One region of the Brevundimonas vancanneytii genome, then DNA from elsewhere that is predicted to be linked to it. Evidence: riboswitches for the same ligand, from Rfam matches in the RefSeq annotation. Region 1 holds a riboswitch; the other holds the start of a gene.
The links. Region 1 has a riboswitch for cobalamin ahead of FGL25_RS03055 (TonB-dependent receptor plug domain-containing protein). Riboswitches for the same ligand answer to the same signal wherever they lie in the genome.

Region 1 (15,021 bases):
TGCTGGCGAACAAGAGCGCCAACTGGCTGATCAACGCCAACGCCGGCGTCGCCTTGGTGGTGTTGGGGATCGTCAGCGCCGTCGATCTGGGGGCGGTGGCTGCATACTGGAACGTCCGTCATGCCCGTGAGATCGACGGCCAAGGGGCGCAACTCGACCTCTGCTATCTGGACAGCTTGAACGGCGCGGCTCTGGCTTCTCTGTTCGAGCTGGAACAGCGTGCTTCAGACCCCGTGTTTCGGGATCGCGTCGCCGCTGTCCGCGCCCGTCAGATGGCGACGATGCAAGCCCATCAGGCCGAGTGGCGGAGCTGGCGCTGGCGGGATGCGCGGCGGCTGGAGCGTGTGGCGCGTCTGGCCGCAGATCAGCCCCTGACGACGCCGATCCCGGGACAGCGTGACTGCGACGGCTGGATCGTTCCGGCGGCTGTAGCTGTCCCCACGATGGCGCCGTCCTCGGCGCCTATCGCTTCCCAGTTGACCTCTGAAGCCGGAGCCTGATCATGGCCGTCATGCAGCGTACAGTCCTGGTCGTCGACGATGACCCGCATATCCGCGACCTTCTGACCTTCGCCCTCGGCAAGGCCGGGCTGGCGACGCGCGAGGCCGGGGACGGGGAGGCGGCGCTGGCGGCCATCGCCGAGCGGGCGCCGGACCTGGTGATCCTTGACATCAACATGCCGCGCATGGACGGGATCGAGGTATGCCGTCGTATTCGCGCGCAGGGGCAACTTCCGGTTCTCTTCCTGTCGTCGCGCGACGACGAGATTGACCGGATTCTGGGCATCGAACTGGGCGCTGACGACTATGTGGTCAAACCGTTCAGTCCGCGTGAGGTGGTGGCCCGCGTCGCGGCTATCCTGCGTCGTGTGAATTTGTCGCCTCCGCCGCCGCCGCAGGGCGCCGTGCGCATCGGACGGCTTTCACTGGACACGGAGGGTTGGCGCTCGCGGTGGGACGATCAGGAAGTGACGCTGACTATCACCGAGTTCGGAATCCTCAAGGCTCTGGCGGCGACCCCGCAGATGGTCTTCACGCGCGACGCCATCATCGACCGCATCCACGGACCGGGCTTCGCCCTGACCGATCGGACCATCGACAGTCACGTGCGCAACCTGCGAGCCAAGTTCGCGGCGTTCGGCGCCGCTGATGTGATCGAGACCCGTGCGGGCGTCGGCTATCAGATGGGCCCCTGTCGCGGCCAGGCGGCGTGATCAACCTTGTTGTCCAGAAAGCGCGGGCTTTTGTGCGGGCGCATTGGCCGGCCCTGCGCCTGCGCACCATTCTTCTGTCGGTGCTGTTGTTCGCGGCTGTCCTGCCTGGCGCAGGGGCCGTCTTTTTGCGGGTCTATGAGAACACCCTGGTCCGCCAGACCGAGGCGGAGCTGATCGCCCAGACGGTCGCCCTGTCGGCGGCGGCTGAAACCTTATGGCCCGGCGCGCGCGTCGTCGTCCCAACCGAGGCCCAGCGGGCGACACCCGGATATTTTCGTCCAGAGCCGGCAAGCATTGATCTGCGTTCTGATCCCGTCTTGCCGCCGCGCCCAGTCGCACAAGCGGCGCCGGCGCCGCCAGAGCCCATGGCTCTGGATGCTGCTGCTCGCCTGGCGCCGATCATGGAGGAGACCAGCCGCATCACTCTCGCCTCCATCGTCCTGATGGACCGCAACGGGGTTGTGGTGCGGGGTTTGGATCGAGGCGGAACCTGGCGTGATCTGCCCGAGGTCAAGACAGCTCTGTCCGGCGCGCCCGCGACTGTTCTGCGTCGTAACGCAGCCTACGAGCCCCGATATCAGATGGAGTGGCTCAGCCGCGCCTCGGGACTGCGCATCCATCACGCACGGCCCGTGGTGGTGAACGGTCGGGTCGAGGGCGTCATTCTGACGTCGCGCTCGCCGCGCGCCCTGTTCAAGGGCGTCTATCAGGACCGAGGCAAGATCCTGTTCGGGGTCATCGTCGTCTTCGGTCTGCTAAGCGTCTTGGCGGTCGTGGTTTCGCGGGGGATCGCCCGCCCGATTGAGGCTCTGCGCCGCGTCGCCCGCGACGTCACTCACGGCGGCGGTTCAGTGCCGCCGCCGCCCGCGACGGCGGCGATCGAGATTCGCGATCTGTATGAGGATTTCGGCCGGATGGCCGAAGCTGTGGACCGTCGCTCTCGCTACCTGCGCGATTTCGCCGCCGCCGTCAGTCATGAGTTCAAGACGCCGCTCGCCGGCATCCAGGGAGCCGTCGAGCTCCTTCAGGATCACGGCGACGACATGGAGCCGGATCAGCGCCGTCGCTTCCTCGGCAACATCGATTCCGACGCACGCCGGCTGTCCGATCTGGTGACGCGGTTGCTGGACCTGGCGCGAGCCGACATGGCGCGGCCCGAGGCCGGAGCCGCGGTAGACCTTCGGTCCGTGGCGGCGCGCATCGCCGACGCCCTGAAAGGCGGCCTGACGATCACGGTCGATCTGCCTGCCGGACTGCCCAAGGTCGCCGTGCCTGAAGCCAGTCTCGAGATGGCTCTTTCCATCCTACTGGAGAACAGCCGCCAGGTGGGCGCGGGCGAGGTCTTGATCACCGCTCAGGTTGAGACAGACCAGATCCGCATGTTCGTGGCGGACGACGGGCCAGGCGTGGCCGAAGGCGACGTCGAGCGGATCTTCGAGCCGTTCTTCACAACGCGTCGCAATGAGGGCGGCGCTGGTCTGGGCTTGTCGATCGCGCGTTCTTTGCTGCGGGCAAATCATGCGGATCTTGGGCTGGCTGGATCGAGGACGGGAGCGATGTTCGAGATCGCATTGCCGCGTGTGTCGAGTGTACAAGCTTCACCCTAGGGAGGGGCGTAGGTCGGAGCGTAGCGCGCGACCTGAGCCATGGTGTCGACGCCGAAGGTCGAGAGGTACTCATTGTTCACTTCGCCGCCGATGGAATAGACCCTGTTCCGGCCTGAACGCGCCGTCTCACGCGCGACCTCAAGGGAGTTGGTGATGATCGAGAGGCGGCTGTGTCGGTCGAGATGGCGGGCGGCGTAGTAGGAGCTGGTTCCTGAATCGATCAGGGCCGAGGCGTCCTCGGCCTTCTACAACCTGACCGACCAGGCCATCGAGCAATACTCGGACTCGGCTGACCGTTTTTACAGCCCGACGACGTCGGGCCGCAGCCTGTTCGTCAGCGCCTCCTACACCTTCTCGGCGCGGACGGAACGGGCGACCCGCCCCAGCGCCCGTTCCGTCGAACCTGTGTCGGGGCATTCTCGAAAAGCGGTTCTCCACCATGAAAAGACGAGCCTTCCTCGGCGCCGTGGGCGCCTTGCGTCTTTAGGCCGACCTGGCGGATCGGCTCGCCGACCTCCTTCAGGCGCCGGACCATGTTCGGCAAGTCAGAGGGCGCAGGTCCATGTCGATGGCCTCAACGCGCCCGTCAGTCCCAGAGCGGCAAGGCGCGTCCCGAGACCGGCGGGGTTTGGATGCCGATGACAGTCGCCAGCGTCGGGGCGATGTCGATGGTTCGGATGGGGAGGAAGCGCTCCTGAGCCGGCGCGCTTGGCGTCCAGAAGAGAATGGGCACGCGTCGGTCGTAGTCCCAGGGCGTGCCATGGCCCGCGATATTGCCGCCCACCCGTCCGCCGCCGGTCACGTTCGGGGGCGCGCACCATGATGATATCAGGTGACCGCGCAGCTACCGTCGACAGGCGCATGCGTTCGCGAAGGGAAAGAATTTCAGGCTGCTCGCTGACGGGCAAGGGATCGGTCAGAAGGCGGTCGCGCGCTTCAACGAAGACGATGTCGGGCAAGTCTCGAAGCAAGGGCAAGGCGGCCTCGATGATCTGGCTCCGTAGCGGTTCGGGCAAGCTCATGCGGGCCCGGTCCGCCACGATCAGGCCGCTGCGACCGGACTGAAGCGGAGAGGCGTCTAGGTTGAAGCGCTGACGCAAGGCGGCGTTGACGGCCGCGAGCGGGGCGGAATCGATCCGATGGGCATGGGGATAGCCGCGCTGCGCCAGCCGCTCGACAAAGTCAGAGCCGCCATGGTCCGCCGTCAGGGCCAAGACAACGCCGCCGGGGATGGTCTCCAATCGGGTCAGGAACTGGCCCAAGGCCTGATCAAGGCGGTGCATCTGCTCGCACATTTCCGGCCCCTGAGTGCCGTAGGCGTGGCCGATGCGATCCGTCGCCGAGAGACTGACGCCGAGAAGGTCCGTCGTCTCGCTCTGGCCCAAGCGCTGGCTGTCGATAAGGTAGGCGGCGGCCTTCAGCGTTTCTTCGTCCAGGGCGGGAGAGGAATCGAAGTCGTCCTGGGCTGGCGGGACTTTGGAATGAAACGTTCGCCCGCCGATTTCCCAGTCGGATTCCAACGCGCGGCACTGGGGCTGGCTGTAGGTCCAGGCGTGGGGCGTCGCGGCCTGGCGGCGGCGGAACTCGACGTTGAAGGCGTCGACGACGGCCAGGCGCGCCGGGGCGCTCTGGTCCGGCTCGACATAGGTCGTCAGGCCATAGTCGTCGGTGAACCAATAGGCGCCGTCGGGATGGTGGCCGGCCAGATTGATCGCCCCCCGGTCCTTGCCCGATACGGCGAAGACGCGCGAGGCGGGGCGTTGGTCCTTGAGCCAGTCACCCAGGCTGGAGGCGCGGATATTGTCGGGGCCGACGGGGCCGTTATCGCTGTTGCGGCCATGCGCCAGCGTGTTGCGCGGGGCGGACAGGCAATAGACTTCCTTGCCCGTCGTCGGATCGATCCAGTCATTCGAGGGGATGCCGGTCTGGGCAGGGTGCATGCCGGTCAGGACCGTCGCGTGTCCGGGGCAGGTCTCGGTCAGGCCATGGGTCTGATAGCCGTTGGTCGACACCAGGCTCTCGTCCGACAAGCGTCGCAGGCCGCTGGTCCAGCGGCTGCGATACTGGTTGAACAGGTTGGCGCTGAACTGATCGACAACGACAACGACGACCAGTTTCGGAGGAGGGGATGAGGACGCAGCCGTGTCCTGAGCATGGACGAGGGTCGACGAAGCGCAGAGCAGCGCGGTCAGCGCGATTGCGAAGCGTTTGGACATGACTGATCCTGAAGGAGAGTTGGGCGCGTTGAACGCGGCGGAGATCGGCGACGCTCGCGCGAGCGTCGCCGGACCCGTCGTCGCTTTAGAACTCGACCTGGACGCCCAGGGTGAAGGCGCGGCCGATGACGCCATAGGCTGAGCTGTAGTTGTAGGCGTTTCCGCTTTCGGTGCCGTCCGGCAGGAAGGGGCCGTAGTCGTTGAAGATGTTCTTCACGGTGCCGAAAATCTTCAGGTTCGAATTGTTGATGTTCGGCTTGAAGCTGACGCTCAGGTCGTGGCGCCAGTACTCATCGAGGTAGAGATAGAGCGGGTCCGCCCAGCCGGCGGCGACAGCTTGCTGCTGGCGTTCCAGGCTGTCGACCACCTCGCCGATGAAACGTGAGGACCAGCGCACGCTCCAGGCGTCATCGTACCAGGACAGGCCGAAGCGGGCCTCGTTCTTGGCTGTGCCGACCTCGCCGACCGTTTCCACCAGCTCGACCTTGTCGATGCTGTCGTATTCGGTGCTCAATTCAAGGCGGCGGCTGTAGTTGACGCTGGCGCGGAATGTGCCGGGCACCTTCCACTGCTCCAGATCGAAGCGATAGGAAGCGGCTACGTCCACGCCACGGGCGCGGGTTTCGTTGAGATTTTGCTCCTGGTTGAGGATGCGCGCCAGCTGCCCGTCTTCGTCACGGGTGATGGTGTCGCAGAAGACGTTGTCGGCGCCGGACGCATCGGAATAGCAGCCCAGCAACAGGGCCGAGTTGCTCAGCGACGCGATCACGTCGCTAATCTTGATGTCATAATAGTCGACGCTGGCTTCGAAGCCCGGCAGATAGCTGGGACGATAGACCAAGCCGACCGTCAGGGTGTCTGCGGTTTCCTCGAACAGGTTCGGATTGCCGGCGTTCGGCGCCTTGATCTGCGTGTTCAGCTGGCGGAACGTCCCGTCGGGCGCTGCGGCGATGGCGGCGGCGATGCGGCTGTCGGCGCGGCAGTTCTGGGCGACGACGCCGGCTGTGCCGGCCGTCACCCCGCTGCAGATGTCGGCGACGGTGTCGGCGTCATCGGCGCGGCGGCGAGAAGAGTTCGCTGGTGTCAGGCGCACGTTGGGCGCGGGCGTACTCCGTGCGGAGGCGTAGGTCGGAGATCGGCGACCATTGCAGGCCGGCGCGATAGCTGACGGTCGTGCCGACGGCCTCCAGGTTGTAGTCGGCGACGCGGACGGCCCCGTTGAGCACCAGGCGATGCGCGAACGGCAGGTCAGCCAGCAGCGGAACCGAGGCTTCGGCGAAGACTTCGTTCGCCTTGATGGTCCCCTCGTATTCCGGGAGGAAGGACGAACTGGCCACGCCGCTCTGGATCAGCGGGTCGGTGCGCGTCTGGGTGTGGTCGCGGCGGCTTTCGAAACCGAAGGCGGTTTCGACGGGGCCGGCAGGAAGTTCGAACAGGGCGCCCGAGACGTAGCCTTCGATCGTGTCCTGACGATTGGTCGGGCGATAGAAGGTGTTGGCGCGGATGTAGTTCGCCATCTCAGGCGTGATCGAACCGACCCCGAAGATGTTCAGCGGCACGCAGCCGTCGGCGCGTGCCGCGGCGCTGCGACACTGAACGACGCCGTTGACGCGTTCGGAATCCAGAGCCCACTGAACGCGTTGCAGATTCAAGGTGTTGCCGCGGATCTGCTCGCCCGAGAACTTGCCGTAGCCGTAGGTCAGCTTCCAGTCCCAGTCATTGGGCAGGCTGCCTTCGATGCCGACCCAGCTGCGGATGGTCTCGCGCTCATTGTGGATCAGGTTGGGACCGACCTCGACCACGCGGCGGCGGAAGTCGATGCCGGAGCTGGAGGCCGCAGCCTTGATTTCGGCGGGGGCGAAGGGGTTCAGTGTGCGCGACATGCGTCCGAGCGTGAACTCGTCGTTGACGCCGAACGAGGTCGTGTTGCTGAAGGTCGTTGGGGCGCGCGTCGAATCCGTCACGACGTTCGAATAGAGCAACTGCCCCCAGAGCTTGATGCCGTCGGTTACGGCGTAGTCGAACTTGACGGCGCCGTTCAGATTGTCGCGCGGGGTGATCAGCGTGCCCTCGGGACGGTCTTCATAACCGTCGACGGCGGTGACCATGTTGGGGCGCAGGCCGCTGTCATCGTAGAACCAGCGTCCGCTGACGAAGCGTCCGCCAGCGATGGAGGTCGAGCGATCCGGCGTGACGACCGTATTGCTGGCGGGCATGTACAGAATGGACTGCAGGGCGCGTTGCCGATCGGTCGCCTTCAGCTTGAACTGACGATCATAGGTCGCACCGGCCATCACATAGAGGCGGTCATCCAGAAACCGACCGCCGGCGCCGACCGAGTACTCGATCGAGTCGCCGCCGCCGTCGTGGGTCGTTCCGCCGACGATGCGAGCGCGCACGCCGTTCAGATTGCGCTCGGTGATGATGTTGACCACCCCGGCGATGGCGTCGGAGCCATAGACGGCCGAGCCGCCGCCGGTCGTCACTTCGACGCGGTCGACGAAAAACTCGGGGATGGAGCTGAGGCTGACGGCGTTGCGGTTGCCGGCGTTGGAGACCGTACGGTGGCCGTCGATCAGGGTCAGGGTGCGGTTCTCTCCCAGGTTCCGCAGACTGATGGTCGAAAGGCCGTTGGCCTGGGTCGCGCTCTGGTTGTTGGCGAGAGAACTGCCTTCCTCAACCCCAGGAATGTCCGTCAGCGCCTCGGCCAGATCCATGTAGCCGCCCTCGAGCAGGGCTTCGCGTTCCATGCTGACGACGGGTGTGGCGGCGTCGAAGACGTTCTTCAGGCGCGAACCGGTGACGACCACTTCATCGACCGTCGAGGCGTGGTCGTCGTTCGCCGTTGTCTTCTGAACAGGCTGGCGCACGATGGCTAGGGCGCCGGAGCTGTCGCGTTGAACCGTCAGGCCGGTGCCCTCCAGCAGGCGACGAAGCGCGGTTTCAGCATCAACAGCCTCTCGAACGCCCGCGCGTCCGAACGCCTCGTACGTCCTCGGTCCTGTAGACCAGTTGCACGCTGGCCTGGCGCGCATAGGCGTCTAACGCGCCTTGCAGGTCGCCCGACGGAACATCGAAGTTTCGCGTCTGAGCCGCTGCCGCCCCCGCCAGTATCAACGCGCAAGCACTGCCTGTCAGCATGTGCCGCAAGAACGAGATCTTGGTCATAAACCCCCCTTGTCGTCCGGATTGGACGGCTATGGGATTGTGACAAGACGAAGGCGGAAACCCTCTACAGCTATTCTGATATTTTCACCGTTTCGTCGTCGCGGTCGATCTTCAGTCCATAGGCGCTTTGCAGCAGCCGCACGAAAGCTTCGACGTTGGTGGCCTCAAAACTCCCGCCGATGCGAATGGCGGCGGTCTGAGAGTCGAGCACTTTCAACTGGGTCTGGTTGTAGCGATTAAACTCGACGGCAGCGTCCGCCAGGGTGATCTGATCGAACACCAGAAGGCCGCGACGCCAAGCGAGTTGGTCGTCCACGTGCTGGTCCGACGTCCGGCTTTGCAGGACAGAGGCGCCCATGCCCGTCGCGACGTCGCCGCGATCCAGTACGACGGGCCTGGAAACGGGGTCTGCCTTCGAGCCGCTGAGGCGGACGCGTCCCTCAGCGACGAGAACCTGCACCTTGTCGCCGTCGCGTCGAACGCTGAAGCGTGTGCCCAGGACATGCACGGTCCGGGCGCCCATGTGAACGGTGAAGGGGCGCGATGCGTCGTGGACGACTTCGAAATAGGCCTCGCCCTTGTCCAGCCAGGCTTCGCGGCTGTCGGGCGACATGGTGGTTCGCAGGCGGGTTTCTGTGTTCAGCTCGACGCGCGACCCATCGGACAGGGCCACGAGGCGGCGCTCTCCGGTGTCGGTCGCATAGTGAGCCGGTCGGGGCCAGAGCATGGCGGCCGACGACAGCACAATCACCGCCAGGGCGGCCGCCAGGCCTGCGACCCAGCGAGGCCGGACTCGGCGGGGCATGGCGGGAGGCGGTGTTTCCGTGACGGCTTCAGCCAGTGTGTCGGGACCGCGAAGGGCGACCAGGCGCCCAGTCTTTTCCCAAATATACTCGAGGCGCCAGAAGACGGTTTTGTGTTCGGCGGCGGCGTTCAGCCACGCGTCGAGGCGGGCTTGCTCCTCGCTTGAGAGCCCATCCGCCTGGCGCACCAGCCAGTAGGCTGCGGTATCTTCAATTTCATTGCGGGCGCTCATGGTTGAGACTCGCTTTTGGAGGCGGACGTCTTGGGCGGAGATCGTCGTATTCGTCCTTGACCGCCCATCATGTAGTCGGTGAGGGCTCGAAGACCGTGAACCATCTGCTGTTCAACAGTGCTGACGCTGATGTTCAGATGAGCCGCCACCTCCTTGGTCGATAGGCCTTCGACGCGACGCAGCGTCATCACCTGTCGGCAACGCGCCGGGAGCCGTTCCAGGCCCGCCTGAACGCGCCTCAGTTCGTCTCTCGCCGTCAACTGTCTGTCTAGATCGGCCGACATCGCCTCTGGAAAGGAGGCTTCAAGATCGGCCACTAGATCAAAGGACACGATCTTGGCGCGTTTGGCGGTGTTGATGAGATGGTTCCGAGCCGTGGTGAACAGAAAGGCGCGAGCTTGAATCGGGAGTTGTCGTTGGGCCGCCGTGTAGACCTTGGTGTAGATGTCCTGCCTCAAGTCGGCCACGTCGCTTTCGTTGCGCCAGTTGCGACGGATGAATCGAGTCAGGGCGGCTTCGAGAGGAAACACCTCTCGAAAGAACCAGGCCCTCAACTCTTCATCTTCGACCATCACGTTCCATTCCGCCGCGCTGGGCCGCGCCCAGGGCGATTCATCAGACACTTCAGTTCGATAATCCCCCTACAAGACCAACCCCGAAAACGAGAAGAAATCCGAGATGGTTGAGGATTTCGTCGTGCCCATGGCTTCAGCGCGTAGCAGCACCCGTTGGCTGGCTAGAAGTTCGCTTTGCGCGCCCGAGCCAATCCCGTGCCGGAAATCACTGCGATTTTCGTCGCCATGGCGACCGCATGGTGAGTGTGGGCATCAATCGGATTGGCAGGTGTCAATTTTAATCAATGATTTCAGAATTTTATCTGCACGAGTGAGGCGGTTGCGGTCAGATCCGCTCTAGCGGCAGGCGCATGCCCGCGACGATCAGGCAGGCCGCGTCGGCGACGGCGGCGATGCGCTGGTTCAGACGGCCGGCCTCGTCGCGGAAGCGGCGGCCCAGCGGATTGTCGGGCACCAGCGACCAGCCGACTTCGTTGCTGACCGCCCACAGCGCAGCGGGGCAGGCGGCCAGGGCCTGGGCCAGGTCGTCGACGGCGGCGGCCAGGTCGCGCTCGGCCAGCATCTGATTGCTGAGCCACAGCGTCAGGCAGTCGACCACCGCCACGTCCTCGGCCGACAGGGCGCGCACGGCTTCGGCCAGATCCAGCGGCGCCTCGACCTGGCGCCAGCCCTGGCCGCGCTCGGCCTGATGGCGGGCGATTCGGTCGCGCATCTCGTCGTCGAAGGCCTCGGCGGTGGCGATGAAGACGGGCGGGCGGCCCGCCGCCTCGGCCGCCTGTTCCGCCTGCCGCTGTGCGTAGCCGCTCTTGCCGGAGCGGGCGCCGCCGAGAACCAGCGTCAGGGTCATGCGTCGTCTCTCCGGTTGACCTGAACCGCGCGCGGTCCTACTGCCACGGTCGCGTCAGGTTCCCCGAAAGGGGATTGAAAGGGAACGGAGTGCGAAACTCCGGCTGTTCCCGCAACTGTAAGCGGCTAGCCCGCGCGTCATACGCCACTGGCGGTCCGGAAGGCCACGGCCTGAACGACTTTTGGGAAGGCGACGCGCACCGGCCTTGATCCGCGAGCCAGGAGACCTGCCTGTCGCCGTCGTTCTCCGCGCGGTCGGGATGTGCCGGGCGGTCGAGGCAACTCGCGTGACGACAGTCGTAATCCAGCCGCGTCAGCGGCCGCTTTCGCTCATCCGGGCGACGGGCGGTCTGGCGCGGCGTCGTCATATGGAGAACCGGAATGAACCGGACCGCATTCGCTACCCTGGCCGCCGCCAGCCTTCTGGCCGCCGCGCCCGCCTTCGCCGTTGAAACCGTCGATCAACAGGCCGCCGCCCCGACGTGGCGGGCCGCGCCGGCGCCACCGCCGTCGAGGACGTGGTCGTCACCGCCAACCGCTCGGCCCAGCCGATCGAGCGCGTCGGGGCTTCGGTCACCGTCCTGACCCAGGCCGCCCTCGAGGCGCGCCAGACTCCGGTCGTGGCCGAACTTCTGGCCCAGACGCCGGGCGTCAGCTTCACCCGCAACGGCGGGCCGGGCACCTCGACGGGCGTCAACATCCGCGGCGCCGAGAGCCAGCACACCGTCGTCCTGATCGACGGGGTCAAGCTGAACGACCCGTCATCGACCCAGGGCGGCTTCAACTTCGGCAATCTGCTGGTCGGCGACACCGCGCGCATCGAGGTGCTGCGCGGCGCCCAGTCGACCCTGTGGGGCAGCCAGGCCATCGGCGGCGTGGTCAACATCGTCACCGCCGAACCGACCGAAGCCCTGCAAGGCAGTCTCGACGCCGAGGTCGGCGCGCGCGGCACGACCTATTTCCGGGGCGGCGTCGGCGGCGCCAACGAGCGCCTGAGCTGGCGCCTGGCCGCCAGCCGCTATGACACCGACGGCTTCTCGGCCTTCGCCAAGGGGACCGAGGACGACGGCTACACCAACACCGGCCTGTCCGGCCGCCTGAACGTCAAGGTGACGGACGCGGTGTCCCTGGACTTGCGCTCGGTCTGGTCCAGCGGTCGCAACGATTTCGACGCCTTCAACGGCGACAGCCGCGAATACGGCAAGACCCAGGAGCTGGTCGCCTACGCCGGTCTGAACTTCGACCTGCTGGACGGCCGGTTCCGCAACCGCATCGGCTACGCCCACACCGACACGGACCGTCGCAACTTCAACCCGGACAACAAGGTCCAGACCCTGACCTTCGACGCCGAGGGCCAGAACCGCCGCTGGGAATACCAGGGCGCCTTCGCCTTCACCGAGGCGCTGAACGCGACCTTCGGCCTGGAGCATGAGAAGTCGGAGATGAAGACCCGCTCGCCCGGCGACTGGAACCCGAACCCGGCCTTCGGTCGCGGCGAAGCCGAGCTGAACAGCGCCTATGGCCAGGTGCAGTGGACGGTGCTGGACGGCCTGACCCTGACCGGCGGCCTGCGCTATGACGACCACGCGCAATATGGCGACAACCTGCTGGGCCAGGTCGCGGCGGCCTGGGCCCTGAACGAGGGCGATACGGTGGTGCGCGCCAGCTGGGGCCAGGGCTTCCGCGCGCCGGGCCTGTATGAGCTGTACAGCGAGTACGGCAATCTGAACCTGCAACCGGAAGAGTTCGACAGCTGGGAGATCGGCGTCGAGCAGCGTCTGTTCGACCGCGCCGTCGTCTCGGCGACCTACTTCAACCGCCAGGCGGACAATGAGATCCGTTACAACGGCTGCTCGACGCCCTCGACGGACCCGCTGTGCACCGTCAACGGCGCCGGCCGCTGGGGCTATTATCGCAACGTCCAGAAGACCGAGGCGCAAGGCGTCGAACTGGTCGGCCGCGTGGATGTGACGGAGCGTCTGAACGTCAGCGCCAACTACACCTGGACCGACGCCAAGAGCGCCTCGGGCGCCACGGACGGCAAGCGCCTGACGCGCCGCCCCGAGCATATGGCGAACTTCGCCGCCGACTACGCCTTCGCCTTCGGTCTGAAGACGGGCGTGGCCGTGCGTTACGTCGGCGAGACGTTCAACAACGACACGAACACGGTGAAGGTCGACGCCTACACCCTGGTCGATCTGCGCGCCTCCTATCCGATCAACGACACCCTCGAAGTCTATGGCCGGATCGAGAACGCCTTCGACGAGGACTATCAGACGGTCCTGAACTACGGCGCGCCGGGACGCGGCGTGTTCGGCGGCGTTCGCGTCCGGTTCTGATGCGATGAAGGACGCCGCGTTCCTGACGACGGCGACCCGGCACGGCGGCGGCCTGATGACGGCCGCCGCCGCCTACCCCGACGCGCCGAAGCCCTGGCTGGACCTGTCCACGGGGATCAATCCCGAGCCGTGGCGGGGACCGCGCGCGTCGGAGGAGGCGCTGAACCGCCTGCCCGATCCCGCCGCCCTGGCGGCGTTGGAGGCGGTCGCTGCTGCCGCCTTCGGCGCTTCGCCTGAGCGGACGGCGGCGGTCGCGGGAGCCGAGGCGGCGATCCGTCTTCTGCCCCTGCTGCTGGGCGTGCGGGCGGTCGAGGTCGTCGGCCCGACCTACGGCGCCCATGCCGAGGCCTGGCGGGCGGCGGGCGTGGCGACGCGCCTGATCGCGCCGGATCAGGCGGCGGCCTCGCAGGCGGGCGTGCTGGTCGTCGTCAATCCGAACAATCCCGACGGCCGCCTGACCCGCCGGGCCGATCTGATCGCCATGGCGCGGGCGCGGTCCAAGGCGGGGCGCTGGCTGGTGGCGGACGAGTCCTTCATTGAATGCGCGCCCGGCGACAGCGTGTCGGATCTGGCCGAGCCGGGGCTGATCGTCCTGCGCTCCTTCGGCAAGTTCTACGGTCTGGCCGGGGTGCGGCTGGGCTTCATGCTGGCGGCGCCCGAGCTGATCCGGCGATTGCGCGCGCTTCAGGGCGACTGGCCGGTCGGCGCCGACGCCCTGACGCTGGGGCTGGGCGCCTACGCCGACGAGGCCTGGCGGCGCCGGACCGAGGCGGCCCTGGCCGAGCGGGCCGATCGGTTGGACGATCTGCTGGCGCGGGCGGGGTTCCAGATCATCGGCGGGACCAGTCTGTTCCGCATGACGCGCACGCCCCACGCCGCGCGCTGGTTCCAGCACCTGTGCCGCGCGGGAATCCTGACCCGGCCGTTCGACCATACGCCCGACGCCCTTCGCTTCGGCGTTCCGGCCGAGCGCGACTTCCCTCGACTGCGACGCGCGCTGGAGACCTTCGGATGAGGGCGACCCGGCGACAGGCGTTGGCGGGCGCGGGGCCATGCTGGTCGCCGGACCGGCTGCGGCCAACACTGCGCCGCGTCGCGTGGTGTCGCTGAACGCCTGCCTCGACGCCGTTCTGGTCCACGTCGCCGACCGGGGGCAGATCGTCGCCCTCAGCCACTATGCGCGCGAGCCGGTCGGCTCGACCATTTCCGAGGTGGCCAAGACCCTGCCCTTCACCTGGGAGACGGCGGAGGAGGTCATCGCCCTGCGCCCCGATCTGGTGCTGACCAGCCGCCACAGCGCCCTGGCCACCCGCAATGCCCTGGGCCGCCTGAACATTCAGACCGAGCTGTTCTCGGTGCCCGACAGCGTGGCCGCCAGCCTGGTCCAGGTGCGCGAGGTCGCCCGTCTGGTCGGCCGTCCGGCGCGGGGCCAGGCCCTGATCGCCCGCATCGAGGCGGCCATCGCCGCCGCCGCCCCGCCGCCCGGATCGTCGCCGCTGACGGCCCTGATCTACCAGCCCAACGGTTTCGCCGCCGGGCGCGGCACCTTGATGGACGAGATGATGACCCGCGCTGGGTTTCAGAACGTCGCCGCCCGTTATGGCCTGGGCAAATGGGGCAATGTGCCGGTCGAGCGCCTGCTGGCCGACCCGCCGCAGGTGCTGCTCAGCGGCGTGCCGGTGCGCGGCTCGCGCACATGGGCCGACCGGGTCATGCGACATCCCGGCGCTGAAGTCCCTGTCCGGTCGGATGGTGCAGGCGCAACTGGAAGAGAAGCTGCTCTATTGCGGCGGGCCGGTGCTGATCCAGACCGCCGCCGCCCTGGCGCGCGCGCGCCGTACGGCGCTGGAGGCTCTGACATGACCCTGCCGCGTCCTCTGGTGATGATCGGGCTTCTGCTCCTGATCGTCGCCCTGTCCGTCGCCAGCATGAGCGCCGGCCGCGTCTGGATCCCCTGGAGCGATTGGGCGAGCCAGCGCGGCGATCCCGCCTGGGCCATCCTGTTCGAGCTGCGCCTGCCG
Region 2 (15,021 bases), 1.3 Mb from region 1:
CGGCTGCAGACGTTTGCCGTCCAGCAGCAGCAAGGTGCGCTTGGCCCCCAGGCCGCGCAGGCTGGCGTAGGCCTGGCCGCCGTTCAGAGAGGTGGAGGAAGACCCGGCCGTGCTCTGCCCCATGGCGCCCGAGAACTGAGGCATCTGGGTCAGGGCCTTTTCAACCGTGACCTGTCCGGTGTTCTCGATGGCCTCGGTGGTGACGGAGACCAGCGGGCTGTTGGAAGCGTAGTCGCGGCGGGCGATGCGCGACCCCGTGACGACGATTTCACTGACTTCGACGGCTGCGCCCGGATCTTCGGACGCTTCCTGAGCGACGGCGGCGTTCGCCGCGCTCATCAGGGCGACTGACGCGCACCCTCCGGCCAACAGGACGCGATACATCGCGGGGCCACGGCCCCGAGAACCACTAGAAAACATGAAATCCCCTCTATTGCTGACGTTCTCACCAGCGCCCCTCAGCGCGGGCTGATCCCCCAAAAGGCCCCCTTTTCGCCACTTTATTTTAAGCGAAAAATTTCTCCACACGGCCCGCATTGATATTTGAAATTCGAAATCATTTTCGAATTTGGGGGCTGATTGCAAAATCTCTGCCCATTTCAAGGCGGATGTGATGACGCTTTGAGGGAGAACTCAATTCCAGGGGGCGATTGAGACGCGAGGATCGGCGCGGCTCATCACGTTTCGTTCCAGTCGTCGATTCCTTGTCGACGGCGCCCAAGCGAACGCCAGCCCAAGAGACAGGGTCATGATCGCCCGGCACGGCCGAGGGGCGCGCGCTTCGCCGAGCGTGCATCCCGACGCAGACGGCCGCCCGCCTCTGCGAGGGGGCCGCCGCCCTCGTTTCGATCTCCGCCCGCACTCACTTGTGTAGTGTTATGATATAACATAATAGCAACCTTCTTCATGAACGGGGATGTCATGCACACACGATCGATCCTGCTCGCGGCCGCGAGTTTTTCAGCCGTATCGACGGCGGCCTGGGCGAACGCCCTGCCGCAATCGGGCCCGGCCTCGACGCGCGTCGAGGATGTGGTGGTGACGGCCGACGCACTGGGTCGATCCGGCAAGGATGTGGTGTCCAATGTGGCGGTGCTGCGCGGCGACGAACTGATCCAGCGCCGACAATCGACGCTGGGCGAAACGCTGAACGGCCTGCCGGGCGTCAACTCCGACACCTTCGGCGGCGGGGCCAGCCGTCCGGTGATCCGCGGCCAGACCGCGCCCCGCATCAAGGTTCTCAGCGACGGCTCGGCCCTGATGGACGCCTCGGAAGTCTCGCCCGACCACGCGGTCGGCGGCGAGCCTCTGCTGTTGGAGGGCGTCGAGATCCTGCGCGGCCCATCCGCCCTGCTCTACGGCGGCGGCGCCATCGGCGGGGCGGTCAATCTAATCGACAGGAAGATCCCTACGCGCGTACCCGAAAACGGCGGCGAAGGCGTCGCCGAGTTCCGCCTGGGCACGGCGGACAATGAAGAGGCGGGCGTGATCGGCCTGACCGCCGGGGCCGGCTCCTTCGCCATCCGCGTCGAGGCCGCCGGTCGCCGCACCGACGACTACGAGGTTCCGAACTTCGACGAGGCCACGCTGGACGGATCGTTCAACCGCAGTTCGACCGCGACTCTGGGCCTGTCATGGATCGGTTCGCGCGGCCATCTGGGCGCCGCCTATACGGAGCAGCGCAGCGAATACGGCCTGCCCGGCCACAGCCACGAGTACGAGTCCTGCCACCCGCACGGCTCCAAGCTGCATTGCGGCGGCCAAGACCACGGCGACGGCGACCATGGCCACGATCATGACCATGACCACGATCACGACCATGTCCCGATCGTCGACCTGATCAGCAAGCGTGTGGACGTGCGCGGCGAGATTCAGGATCCGTTCGCCGGGATCGAGCGCATCCGCTTCCGCGGCGGCTTCACCGATTATCGCCACGACGAGATCGACGACGGCGAGATCGCCACCACCTTCACCAACGAAGGCTATGACGCCCGCATCGAGGTGCAGCACGCCGCCATCGGCGGAGTGCGCGGCGTGATCGGCGCCCAGACATCGCGCAGCGACTTCGCCGCCGTCGGCGCCGAGTCCTTCATCCCTGAAAGCCGGACCGAGAACCACGCCCTGTTCCTGGTCGAGGAATACGTCGCCGGCGACTGGCGCTTCGAAGGCGCCCTGCGCCAGGAATGGCAGGACGCCCGTGCGCGCGGACGACCCGACGCCGAGCACAAGCCCTTCTCCATCTCCGGCGCGGCCAGTTGGACCTTCACGCCCGGCTATGTCGCCAGCGTAAGCCTGGCCCGGTCGCAGCGTGCGCCGACGGCGCAGGAGCTGTATGCGCGCGGCGTCCACCTGGCCACCAACACCTATGAGATCGGCGATCCCGATCTGGACGTCGAAACGGCCGTCTCGATCGAACTGGGCCTGAAGAAGATCGAGGGGGCCACGACCTTCGCCGCGAGCCTGTATCGCTATGATTACGACGGCTACGTCTATGCGCGGACGCTGGATCAGTTCGAGGACTTCCGCCTGATCCGCTACACCCAGGCCGACGCCCGCTTCGCCGGGATCGAGGGCCAGATCACCCACGACTTCCGGCCCGGCCTGTCAGCCACGGTGTTCGGCGACTACGTCCGCGCCGAGCTGAAGGGCGACGGGGGCGACCTGCCGCGCATTCCCGCTGGCCGACTGGGCGCGCGCGGCGACTTCTATCAGGGGGCCTGGTCCGGCAACCTGGAATACGTCCACGTCTTCACGCAGGACCGCATCGCCGCCTTCGAGCGCAAGACGCCCGGCTACCACATGGTCAACGCCACCTTGGCCTATGATGTCCCGACGATCGCCGACATCAACGGCCAGGTCTTCCTGCGCGGGACCAATCTGCTGGACGATAAGGCGCTGAACCACGCCTCCTTCATCAGCAATCTGGCCCCCTTGCGCGGCCGCAATCTCGTTCTGGGATTCCGCGCCCGCTTCTGACCGCCCTTCCCTCTCCTCCTCCCCCGCCTGGCCGCGGCGTCATCGCGACGCCGCGGCCGCCCCTCCCCCGAAAGGACCGCCCATGACCACCCGCGCCCAGACCTGGGGAGACGCCGCCGCTATCGGCCTGTCCGGCCTCTGCATGATCCATTGCCTGGCCCTTCCCCTGATCGCGGGCCTGTTGCCGGTTCTGGGGTTGTTCGCCGAGGCCCCCTGGGTGCACTGGGCCTTCGCCCTGACCGCCGCGCCCATCGCCGCCTGGACGCTGACTCGCCCTGCGCCGGACGGCCGTCGCGCCTGGCCCCTGATCGGCCTTGGCGCCGTCGGCGTCGCCCTGCTGTTCCTGGCCGCCGCCGAATGGCCGACACACGAGGCCGAGACGCCGATCACCGTCGCCGGCGGCCTGCTGCTGAGCGCCACCCACCTGATGAACTGGCGACGCAGGCCCCACGCCCACTGATACCCGGCAAGACCATTAACCGCCGTCGCGCGACCGAAGAGCTGACGCACCTCGGCCGCTTCGCTGATGTCGTTCAGGCCGAAAGCTCTTTCCGGATGATCTCGGCGCCGGCGCCAAGGGCCTTCAGCTTGCCGTTGGCGACCCGGCGAGACAGAGGGGCCATGCCGCAGTTGGTGGCGGGATAAAGCTTGTCGGCGTCCACGAACTGAAGCGCCTTGCGCAGGGTGTCTGCGACCTCATCCGGCGTCTCGATCATGTCGGTCGCCACGTCGATGGTGCCGACCATCACCTTCTTGCCCCGGATCAGCTCGATCAGGTCCATCGGCACGCGCGAATTCTGGGCCTCCAGTGAAATGATGTCGATGCTGGATGTCTGCAGCTTGGGGAAGGCCTCCTCATACTGCCGCCATTCCGACCCCAGGGTCTTCTTCCAGTCGGTGTTGGCCTTGATGCCGTAGCCGTAACAGATGTGGACGGCCGTCTCGCACTTCAGCCCTTCGACCGCCTTCTCCAGCATCGCCACGCCCCAGTCGTTCACCTCATCGAAGAAGACGTTGAAGGCGGGCTCGTCGAACTGGATGATGTCGACGCCTGCGGCTTCCAGCTCCCGCGCCTCTTCATTGAGGATTTTCGCGAATTCCCAGGCCAGTTTCTCGCGGCTGCCGTAGTGGTCGTCATAGAGGGTGTCGATCATCGTCATCGGCCCCGGCAGGGCCCATTTGATCGGCTGATCTGTCTGCTGGCGCAGGTATTCGGCGTCTTCGACGAAGACCGGCTTCTGACGGCTGACGGCGCCCACGATCACCGGCACGCTGGCGTCATAGCGGTTACGGATGCGCATGGTCTTGCGCGTCTCGAAGTCCACGCCGTCCAGATGTTCGATGAAGGTGGTGACGAAATGCTGGCGGGTCTGTTCGCCGTCGCTGACGATGTCGATGCCGGCCCGGCGCTGATCGTCCAGCGACAGACGCAGGGCGTCCCGCTTGGCCTCGACCAGTTCCTCGCCCTCCAGCTTCCAGGGCGACCATAGGGTCTCGGGCTGGGCAAGCCAGACGGGTTTGGGCAGGCTGCCGGCGGTCGAGGTGGGCAACAGGGTTTTCATGACGGATGACTTTGTATGGAGAGGCTGATCAGGCGACGAAGCTGGCGGACCACTGGTCGAGGACGTCGCGGTACGGCTTGATGAAACGCTCTTCGACGAACCTGCCCTGCTCGACGGCCAGGCGGCTGCGCTCCTCGCGATCGTAGACGATGCGGGTCAGCGAATAGTCCTGACACTTCAGGCTGGGCTGGTACTGCTCGGTCGCCGGCGAATTGGCGTTGTAGATCTCGGGACGATAGATCTTCTGGAAGGTCTCCATGGTGCTGATCGTGCTGACTAGCTCCAGGTCGGTGTAGTCCGCCGTCAGATCGCCCACGTGGTAGAAGGCGAAGGGCGCCACGCTGCCCTTGGGCATGAAGTAGCGCACCTTCATCCCCATTTTCGCGAAATACTGATCGGTCGGCGAGAACGCGTCATTCTCGTACTCAAGACCCAGCACGACGTGCTCATCGCCGGCCCGATGGTAGGTCTTGTTGCTCGACACGCTCAGACAAATGACAGGCGGTTTGCCGAAATTATCCCGATAGGCGCCCGAATTCAGGAAATGCTTGAACAGCTTTCCATGCAGGTCGCCGAACCCGTCCGGCGCGCCGGCGCCGGGGTGGTTCTTCATGTGCTCCGGCAGAACCACGCTGAAGTCGTAGTCGCGGACGTAGGAGGAAAAGTTGTTGCCGATGATCCCGTCGATCCGCTCACCGGTGTTTCTGTCGATGACCGTCGTCTGAAGGATTTCAATCAGCGGGAAGGCGTCGGCGCCCTCGCTTGGCGAGACGCTCATTTCGACGGAGATGATCGTGAGTTCGACGGCGTAGCGATCCCCCCTGGGGTTGCCCCAGTGCGCCAGGGAGTTGAACCGGTTGTCGATCATCCTCAAGGTGTTGCGCAGGTTCTCCTGGCGGCTCTCGCCCCTGGCCAGGTTGGCGAAGTTGGTCGTGATCCGCGTGTTTTCAGCGGGAACGTAATTTTCGTCGAGCGCGGTGCGCTTGATGCTGAAGGTGAATTCGCTGCTCGCCATGGTCTCTGCCGTTGATGCTGTGGCGAGACAGCGGACAGGGACGCGCGACCGCCTGCGCTCGGAATCGTCCCGTCGCGGCGCTCATGCGGCCTGACCGGACACCCCGCCGGAGGACGTTATCTGTCGGGGCAGGTCTCCTGGCTCACGGGTCATCGCCTCCGGTCCGGCCTTCCCGAGAGCGAACCCTCAGTGACACGAAATTGACTATCGGCTCGCCGCTCACAGTTGCGGGGGCAGCGCCGGCCTCGACCAGGGTCTCACCGGCTTCCCTCTTAGCTCCGCCTCGCCCGCAGGCGACGCGCAGAACCACGACGCGGTGAAGATGACACGCCCTAGGCCAGAGTCAATATCAATATAAAGATATGTTTATATCATTATGAAACCAAAAAGGCAGGAAAGGTCATTCGAGGCTCTCGTAAGCTCCCATGACCCATGGCGGATCAGAAAGTCCGATCCAGGGCGATCTGAATCACGTCCGTGCGCCCTGAACGAAAACCCGCCTCGCAATAGGCCAGGTAGAAGCGCCAGAGACGGCGAAACCGGTCGTCGAACGCTTGGCCGTCCTGGCGGATCTCCTTCCATGCGGCGTCGAACCGGCGCATCCATTCGGCCAGGGTGTCGGCGTAGTCCCCGCCGAAGCGTTCCACGGCCGTCCGGTTCAGTCCGGCGCTCTCGACCACGGGCGCCATCCTGGCCTCCGAGGGCAGCGAACCGCCGGGGAACACGTACTTCTGGATGAAGTCGGTGCGGGCGTCATACTCGTCGAACAGATCGTCCTGAATGGTGATGATCTGCAGTCCGGCGCGTCCGCCGGGCTTCAGGACGTCATGAACTTTCTGGAAGTAGGTCGGCCAGTATTCACGCCCCACGGCCTCGAACATCTCGATGGAGGCGACGCGATCGAAGCGCCCCTGAACGTCGCGATAGTCGATCAGGCGAATGTCCGCGCGCTCGGCCAGACCCGCCTCGAACATCCGACGGCGGGCGTAGTCGTGCTGCTCGCGCGAGATGGTCACGCCGGTGACGACGGCGCCGACCTCGCGCGCCGCGAACTCGGCGAAACCGCCCCAGCCGCAGCCGATCTCCAGCACGCTGTGACCCGGCTGCAGATCCATGAGGCGCGCCAGGGCGGCGTATTTCGCCCGCTGGGCCTCCTGCAGCGACTGACCCGGCCGCTCAAACCGCGCCGCGGAATAGGTCATGGAAGGGTCCAGCCACGCCGAATAGAAGGCGTTGCCCAGATCATAGTGGGCGTGGATGTTGCGGCGCGATCCGCGACGACTGTTGCGGTTCAGCCTATGGCCCAGCCAGTTGACCGCGTTCATCAGGGGATTGCCGTCGAACAGGCGCCTGATGTGGTCATAGTTGTTGACCAGGGTCTCCAGCAGAACCGCCAGGTCCGGCGTATCCCACTCCCCCGCCATATAGCCCTCGGCGAAACCGATGTCGCCGCTCTTCAGCACCCGGGCGGCGAAGCGCGGATCGCGGATGACCAGAACGGCCGAATGCCCCGGCGATCGGCCGGTCAGCTGTCGGCTCGCGCCGTCGGGCAGCACCAGGGTCAGCCTCCCCCAGGTCCAGTTCGAGGACAACAGCCGCAGCAGCAGGTCGAGCACAGGGGCCGATGTCTTTTCCCGCCGGTCGCCGTAGAAGGTCGTGGTCATGGCGTCACAAGCCTCTTGCGTAACGGCGTCATAGCGCCTCGTCATCCACGCGTCGTCCCGAGACCGCCTTCAGCGCCTCCAGGGCCCGCGTCCGCGCGTCGCCATGATCCACGATCGGACGTGGATAGTCGCGCCCAAGACTGATGCTGGCCTCGGCCAGAACTGCGCCCGGCGCCGTCCATGGCGCGTGCAGCCAGCGGTCCGGCAAGGCGCGAAGTTCAGGAACCCAGCGACGGACATAACGGCCGACAGGATCGAACTTCTCGCCCTGGGCCACAGGGTTGAAGATGCGGAAATAGGGAGCGGCGTCGGCGCCGGAACCGGCGACCCACTGCCAATTCTGCACATTGCTGGCCAGGTCCGCGTCCACCAGCGTGTCCCAGAACCAGGCCTCGCCCTCGCGCCAGTCGATCAGCAGATGCTTGATCAGGAAGGAGGCGACCACCATCCGCACGCGGTTGTGCATCCAGCCAGTCGCCCACAGCTCCCGCATCCCCGCATCGACCAGGGGATAGCCGGTCCGCCCTCTCTTCCACGCCTGCAGCCGCTCGGGATCGGTGCGCCAGGGCATGGCGTCGAACTCGGACCGGAAGGCCCGCTCGGTCACGTAGGGGAAGTGATGCAGCAAATGGGCCGAGAACTCTCGCCAGCCTATCTCGGCGACGAACTTGTCAGCCTGGACGGAGGCGACACGCCCTTCGACGGCGGCGGCGCGAACGGCCCGAACCACGCCGCGCGGACTGATCTCGCCCCAGTGCAGGTGCGGCGACAGGCGCGACGTTCCGTGACGCCCCGGCACGTCCCGCCCCGCGGCATAGTCCGCCAGGCCGCCGTCGATGAAGGCGGACAGGGCTGCCGCGGCCCCCGCCTCGCCTGGCGTCCAGTCGAAGCCGCCTGACCAGTCGGGCGCCGAGGGGTGCAGCCCCCATGCGTCGAGATCGTCGCCGGCCGGTCCCTCGGGCGTGGTCAAACTCTCGGGCGCGGGCGTCGCCGGCTTTTCAGGCACGACTTGCAACAGCGCCTTCAGGAAGGGGGTGAAAACCCGATAGGGCTTCCCTTCACCCGTCAGCACGGCGCCGGGACGCACCAGCAGACCGCCGTTGAAGCCGTGGCTGTCGACGCCTTCGGCCTTCAGGGCATGGGCGATGTCGGCGTCCCGGGCGAAGGCGTCCGGTTCGAAGCGCCGGTTCATGAACACCCGGTCCACGCCCGTCTCGTCGATCAGACGGCGCAGTTCGGCCTCGCTGTCGCCGCGCCGCAGGATGAGCCGCCCCCCGCGTCCGCTCAGCGCCGCATCGAGCGCCCGCAGCGACTTGTCCAGCCACCACAGGGAGGCGGCGCCGAGACGACGCCCCTCTCCGCTCTCGTCCAGGATGTAGACCGGCAGGATCGGCCGTCCGGTCGCGATCGCGGCCGTCAACGCCGGATTGTCCGTCAGCCGGAGATCGCGCCGAAACCACAGGATGACGGGACGCGAGAACTCACCGGCCAAGACGGCTCTCCCGCGCTTGTTTTTGAATCGTCACAGGCTCCCAGGCGGGCGACGGCTGACGGGTCAGAGGAACCCGCTTCAGCCAGAGTTTCAGCGCCTCCCAATGAATCGCAGCCACGACCTTGAGCGTCAGGAACGGCAGGGCGACCGCCGCCGACAGCAGATCGGCGTCGGTCAGGTCATGACGCTCGCCCGACATGGCGGCCGTGATCAGCACGCCGCCCGAGTCGACGCCGTCGATGGTCAGGTCCAGACGCTCGCCCGGCGCATGGCCGCGAAACTCATAGTCCATCTCCATCCCCATGAAGGGCGAGACATACAGGGCCTTGGCCGCGCCCTGCCGGATCAAGCCCGCCGCCTGGTCCTCGACCGGAACAGGGATGACATAGGCGTGGCGCACGCCGAAGGTGCTGGTCACTTCATAGACCACCGCCGCCAGACGGCCGTCGGCCCGATGGCAATAATAGAGGCTGATGGGATTGAAGACATAGCCCAGCACGCGCGGCATGGTCAGCAGGCGTATCGGCCCGCCCTCCAGCGCGACGCCAGCCCGCTCCAGCCAGGCCTCGATCTGAGGCCGCAGGGCCGCGCCCGAACCGTCGCCGTGGTCCCGATCGTGAAAGGACACCAGGTTGAAGCGATTGCGCGAGAACAGGCGCAGCCGCCGATCCAGGCCGTCGATCTCAGCCAGGTCCAGCAGCAGCCAGAAGACGCGATAGCTCAGGCGGTGATCGCGCGGCCGCAGCCGCCTGTGCGTGACGCCGCCGCGATACAGGGCCGAGGCCTGGGTCACGCCGCCGCCTCCAATAGGTTGGGCACGGGCGGCAGATGGATGCGCCCGCTCTCGTTCCGGACCGTCCAGGGCCGCCGCACCCCGCCCAACTGTTCGGCCACGGCGAGCCCGGACTGCAGGCCGTCCTCGTGAAAGCCCGCGCCGAAATGAGCGCCGCAGAACCAGACCCCGCCCTGCCCCTGCAGGCTCCACAGCTGCTTCTGGGCCTGAATGGCGGCGGGGTTGAAGATGGGGTGCTCGTACAGTTCGCTGCGCAGCAGGGTGTCCGGACGCGGCGGACGCGGCGGATTCAGGGTGACGAACAGGTCTTGGCCTCCAAGCCCCTGGAGACGGTTCATCCAATAGGTGACGCACAGGCCGTCGTCGGCGCCGATGTAGTTCCAACTGGCCCAGGCGCGACGACGACGCGGCATCAGGCTCTGGTCCGTATGCAGCACGGTCAAGTTGCGGCTGTAGCGGAAAACCCCCAGCACCTCTCGTTCGCGCGGCGTCGGCTCGGCCAGCATGGCCAGGGCCTGGTCCGCATGGGCGCCGATGACCACATGGTCGAACCGTTCGACGCCGCCCTGGCTGTCATGGACGACGACGCCCTCGCCGGAGCGCCGCACCGCCGTCACGCCGCGATCCAGACGAATGTCAGGGATCGCCCGCGCCAGCCTCTCGACATAGACCCGGCTGCCGCCCTCCACCGTACGCCAAAGGGGGCGACCGACCAGCTTCAGCAGACCGTGGTTGCCGCAGAAGCGGATGAAGGCCTCGGCCGGATAGTCCATCAAGGCGTGCGCGGGCGAGGACCAGATGGCCGCCGCCATCGGCAGCAGGTGATCGTCGCGGAAGGCTTCGCTGAACCCCTGTCGCTTCAGATAGTCGCCCAGCGTCAGTTGGGGATCGGTCAGCTCGGACAGATCCTCCGGCGCCTGCCGATAGAACCGCAGGATCTCGCTCAGCATGGACCAGAAGCGCGGCCGCAGCAGATTGCGCCGTTGAGCGAACAGGCCCGGCGCGGCGTATTCGAACCGCCCCTGATCCAAGGACACGGCGAAGGACATGTCGGTCGCCCGTGTCGCAATCCCGAGATGCTCGAACAGGGCGATCAGATTGGGATAGGTGGCGTCGTTGAAACAGATGAAGCCCGTATCGACAGGAACCTCGCCCTGCGGCGTTCCGGCCGTCACCGTATTGGAATGGCCGCCCAGCCGTTCGGCCTTTTCATAGAGCGTGACCCTGTGCCTCTGGGACAGCAGCCAGGCCGAGGACAGGGCGGCCACGCCCGACCCCACGACGGCGACCTTCAGGGGCGCTTTGGACGGGGCGGCGAAGGATGACGACATGGGAGCTCCGGCGAAACCCGCGATCAAAGGCGATGCAGGTCCGGCTGATACGACCGGAGCGGTCGAACGGATGACGATTGATCCAGACTTTTGCGCGAAGCGTATTAGGCTCCATGCATGTCGAGGCTCCGTCTTTCGCATCCCCTGAACAGCGCGTCGGCGTAATGAGCGACGAGGCTGAAGACGCGCTTGAGCATGATCGGCTGATCGAGGCGGTGGCCCTTCGCCGCGATCGCGAAGCGTTCGCCCGCTTGTTCGAACATTTCGCCCCGCGCCTGAAGGCCTGGCTGATGAAGTCGGGCGCGACGGCCGCCGCAGCCGAAGACTTCGCCCAGGACGCCATGCTGACCGTCTGGCGCAAGGCGGACCTGTTCGACGCCCGCAAGGCGCGGGCTGCGACCTGGATATTCACCATCGCTCGCAACCGCCGCCTGGACATGCTGCGACGCGACGCCCGCGCCCTGCCCACGCCCGAGATCGAACCGACCGAGGACGAGGCGATGCGGCCCGACGCCATCCTGGCCATGGCGGACGACGCCCGGCGCGTGCGCGAAGCCCTGTCCCGGCTGAAGCCCGACCAGGTCGAAGTCCTGCGCCTGGCCTTCTTCATGGACAGCCCCCATTCCGAAATCGCCCAGCGGCTCGACCTGCCGCTGGGCACGGTCAAATCCCGTATCCGCAACGCCATGATCAAGCTGCGCACGATCCTTGAACCGTCAGAGGAGGCGTCGCGATGACCGTCGCCGCCCGCAATCCTTCCGAAGAACGCCTGCTCGCCTACGCCGCAGGGACGCTGAGCCCGCCCGAAGCCGTGGTCGTCGCCGCCCACCTGGCGCTGCGGCCCGCCAACGACGCCTGGGTCCGTCGGTTGCAGTCCGTCGGCGGCGAGTTTCTGGAGACCACCCGTCCCGCAGACCTGTCAGACGGCGCCCTGGCCCGAGCCATGGCGCGGATCGAGACCGACGCCGGCGAGGCGCGCGTTCCGCCGCCGCTGAACGACATGGCGGAACTGCCCGAGCCCTTGCGCCGCTACGCCCTCGGCCCCTGGCGCTGGATCGGGCCGGGGATGCGGGTGCGCGACGTGCACGCCCCGCGCGACGGCGACTGCCGGGTCATCCTGTTGAAGATCGAACCCGGCCGGGAGACGCCTCGCCACACCCACGGCGGCGTGGAACTGACCTGCGTCCTGTCCGGCGCCTACGCCACCGAGACCGAGCGGTTCGGGGTCGGCGATCTGGAAGAAGCCGACGAGGATGTGCTGCACCGACCGCGCGTCGTCTCCGACGAGCCGTGCCTGTGCGTCGTCGCCCTGGACGGCCAGATTCAGCTCGACGGCTGGCTGGGCCGGCTGATGCAGCCTTTCGTGCGGCTGTGATCGGCCCCGTCCTGGCGCTGTGGGCCGGGGCGGCGCTGTTCCTCGTCCTCGTCATGACCGCCGCCTGGCTGGCGCAGCGTCGCACGGGACAGGGCGGTTGGGCGGACGCCTTCTGGTCGCTGGGCCTGGGCGCCGCGGGCGTCTTCGTCGCCCTCTTTCCGCTTGACGACGGCGCGCCGTCGGCCCGCCAGACGCTGGCGGCCTGCCTGATCGGCGCCTGGGGGCTGCGCCTTGGGCTGCACATCGCCGCGCGCGCCCGCTCATCAGAAGAAGATCCGCGCTACGCCCGCCTGCGACAGGAGTGGGGGCCGCGTTTCCAGTCGCGGATGTTCGGCTTTCTGATGCTGCAGGCGGGCGCCGCCGCCTTCTTGGCGCTCAGCATACTCGTCGCCGCCCGCAATCCGGCGCCGGGCCTGACGGTTCAGGACGCCCTTGCGACTCTGGTGTTCGGGGTCGCCTTGATCGGCGAAGGACTGGCCGATCATCAGCTGAAACGCTTCAAGGCCGACCCCGCCAACCGGGGCAAGGTCTGCGACGCGGGCCTCTGGGCCTGGTCGCGCCATCCCAACTACTTCTTCGAATGGCTGGGCTGGTGCGCCTGGCCGATCTTCGCCGTCGACCTGAGCGGCGGCTGGCCCTGGGGCTGGCTGGCGCTGAGCGGGCCCGCCTACATCTACTGGCTGCTCACCCGCGTATCGGGCGTGCCCCTGCTGGAGGCTCATATGCGTCGCTCACGGCCCCAGGCCTTCGCCGCCTACGCCGCCCGCACCAGCGTCTTCTTCCCTCGTCCGCCGCGCGACTAGAGAAGACGCAACGCCTTGGCGGCCAGGGCGCAGGCGATCGCAGACGAACCGCCGCTGACGATCACGCCCCACGTCATGTCGATGAGCGAGAGCTTCAGGCTCCAGGTCTTCAGCGTGGCCAGATTGGTCAGGTCGTAGGTTCCGTAGGCGAACAGGCCGAACAACCCGCCCCACAACAAGGCCTTTTTCCACCCGCCCTCGGCCAGCCCCGGCAAGACGGCGAAGATCGTCAGACCGGCCGCGTACAGGGCGTAGAAGGCGATTGCGGGCGCGAGCCTGAAATTATCAGCCAGCATAGAGCCGATGAAAGGTCGATAGAGCCGATCCCCCATGCTACCCAACCAGGCCGTGTCGATCACCGCGAAGGTGGCGAGGGTGAGAATATAGGCGATGGCGATATTCATCTGGCTCTCCCGAAGCGTCGATGTCCATACGCTCGCCGACATGGCGTGGATCAGTTTCTGAAAATAGACCTTTCTGGAGACCGTCAGAAAAGACGCCACCAAAAAAGAGACCCCCCGAAAACTTCGAAGGGTCTCGCAACATCACTTTATGTCGGCAATCTATCGACGCCGCTGGAAGCAGCGCCAAGAGACTTTCACAGAGCCTGAATCATTCCCACTCGATGGTGCCCGGCGGCTTCGACGTCACGTCGTAGACGACGCGGTTGACGCCGCGGACTTCGTTGATGATGCGCGTGGCGGTCTTGGCCAGGACGTCCCAGGGGAACTGGTAGAAGTCGGCCGTCATGCCGTCGGTCGAGGTGACGGCGCGCAGGGCCAGCACCTTCTCATAGGTGCGGGCGTCGCCCTGGACGCCGACCGTCTTGACCGGCAGCAGCACGGCGAAAGCCTGCCAGATGTCGTCGTAGAGGCCCGCCTTGCGGATCTCGTCCAGATAGATGGCGTCCGCGTCCTGCAGGGTGGCGACGGCCTCAGGCGTGATCTCGCCGGGGATGCGAATGGCCAGGCCCGGTCCGGGGAACGGGTGGCGGCCGACGAAGGCGTCGGTCAGACCCAGTTCGCGACCAAGCGCCCGCACCTCGTCCTTGAACAGTTCGCGCAGGGGCTCGACCAGCTTCAGCTTCATGAAGTCCGGCAGGCCGCCGACGTTGTGGTGGCTCTTGATGACGTGCGAGGGGCCGCCGGTCGGGGACACGCTCTCGATCACATCGGGATAGAGGGTGCCCTGGGCCAGGAAGGCGGCGCCTTCGATCTTGGCGGCCTCACGGTCGAACACCTCGATGAAGACGCGGCCGATGGTCTTGCGCTTGGTCTCCGGGTCCGAAATCCCGGCCAGCTCGCTGAGGAATTCCTTCGAGGCGTCAACGTGCACCAGCGGGATGTTGTAGTGCTCGCGGAACAGTTCCGTGACCTGTTTGGCCTCGTCCTTGCGCAGCAGGCCGGTGTCGACGAAGACGCAGGTCAGCTGGTCGCCGATGGCCTCGTGGATCAGCACGGCGGCGACCGAGCTGTCGACCCCGCCCGACAGGCCGCAGATGACCTTGGCGTCGCCGACCTGTTCGCGAATCTTGGCGATCTGCTCGTCGCGATAGGCGGCCATGGTCCAGTCGCCGGTCAGGCCCGCCACGCCGTGGGTGAAGTTCTTCAGCAGTTGGGCGCCGCGCGGCGTGTGCACCACCTCGGGGTGGAACTGCACGCCGTAGATCTTGCGCGTCTCGTCGGCGATGGCGGCGAAGGGCGCGCCTTCCGAGGTGGCGATGACGTGGAAGCCTTCCGGCAGGGCCGTCACGCGGTCGCCGTGGCTCATCCACACCGGCTCGCGGTGATCAAGGGCGCCGATGCCGGCGAACAGGGGGCTGTCCTTGGTGATGACGATCTCGGCGCGGCCGAACTCGGCGTGGTGGCCGCTCTCCACCTTGCCGCCCAGCTCGGCGCAGATCAGTTGCTCGCCGTAGCAGATGCCCAGGATCGGCGCGCCGTAGTCGAAGACGGCGTGATCGACGCGCGGGCTGTCGGCGTCGGTCGTCGAGTTGGGGCCGCCCGACAG

Region 2: another riboswitch for cobalamin. It lies ahead of FGL25_RS09535 (DUF1852 domain-containing protein); the one in region 1 lies ahead of FGL25_RS03055 (TonB-dependent receptor plug domain-containing protein).

The regions. Positions count from the first base shown of each region.
Region 1 is NZ_LR588407.1:610,709-625,729, forward strand. It holds gene FGL25_RS03005 (DUF4153 domain-containing protein) at 1-500, shown strand, start outside; gene FGL25_RS03010 (response regulator transcription factor) at 503-1,213, shown strand; gene FGL25_RS03015 (sensor histidine kinase) at 1,210-2,820, shown strand; gene FGL25_RS17885 (hypothetical protein) at 2,817-3,044, opposite strand; gene FGL25_RS03025 (alkaline phosphatase family protein) at 3,366-5,036, opposite strand; gene FGL25_RS03030 (TonB-dependent receptor domain-containing protein) at 5,122-6,129, opposite strand; gene FGL25_RS03035 (TonB-dependent receptor domain-containing protein) at 6,086-7,906, opposite strand; gene FGL25_RS03040 (FecR family protein) at 8,275-9,240, opposite strand; gene FGL25_RS03045 (RNA polymerase sigma factor) at 9,237-9,863, opposite strand; gene cobU (bifunctional adenosylcobinamide kinase/adenosylcobinamide-phosphate guanylyltransferase) at 10,141-10,662, opposite strand; cobalamin riboswitch at 10,702-10,910, shown strand; gene FGL25_RS03055 (TonB-dependent receptor plug domain-containing protein) at 11,144-13,000, shown strand; gene cobD (threonine-phosphate decarboxylase CobD) at 13,005-14,015, shown strand; gene FGL25_RS17220 (iron chelate uptake ABC transporter family permease subunit) at 14,053-15,021, shown strand, end outside.
Region 2 is NZ_LR588407.1:1,936,769-1,951,789, forward strand. It holds gene FGL25_RS09515 (TonB-dependent receptor domain-containing protein) at 1-339, opposite strand, end outside; gene FGL25_RS09520 (TonB-dependent receptor domain-containing protein) at 922-2,976, shown strand; gene FGL25_RS09525 (MerC domain-containing protein) at 3,059-3,436, shown strand; gene FGL25_RS09530 (methionine synthase) at 3,510-4,538, opposite strand; gene FGL25_RS09535 (DUF1852 domain-containing protein) at 4,567-5,553, opposite strand; cobalamin riboswitch at 5,664-5,879, opposite strand; gene FGL25_RS09540 (SAM-dependent methyltransferase) at 5,994-7,217, opposite strand; gene FGL25_RS09545 (cryptochrome/photolyase family protein) at 7,246-8,709, opposite strand; gene FGL25_RS09550 (DUF1365 domain-containing protein) at 8,699-9,502, opposite strand; gene FGL25_RS09555 (NAD(P)/FAD-dependent oxidoreductase) at 9,499-10,833, opposite strand; gene FGL25_RS09560 (sigma-70 family RNA polymerase sigma factor) at 10,998-11,570, shown strand; gene chrR (cadmium/peroxide/UV radiation responsive anti-sigma factor ChrR) at 11,567-12,208, shown strand; gene FGL25_RS09570 (DUF1295 domain-containing protein) at 12,205-13,011, shown strand; gene FGL25_RS09575 (DUF2177 family protein) at 13,008-13,415, opposite strand; gene guaA (glutamine-hydrolyzing GMP synthase) at 13,624-15,021, opposite strand, start outside.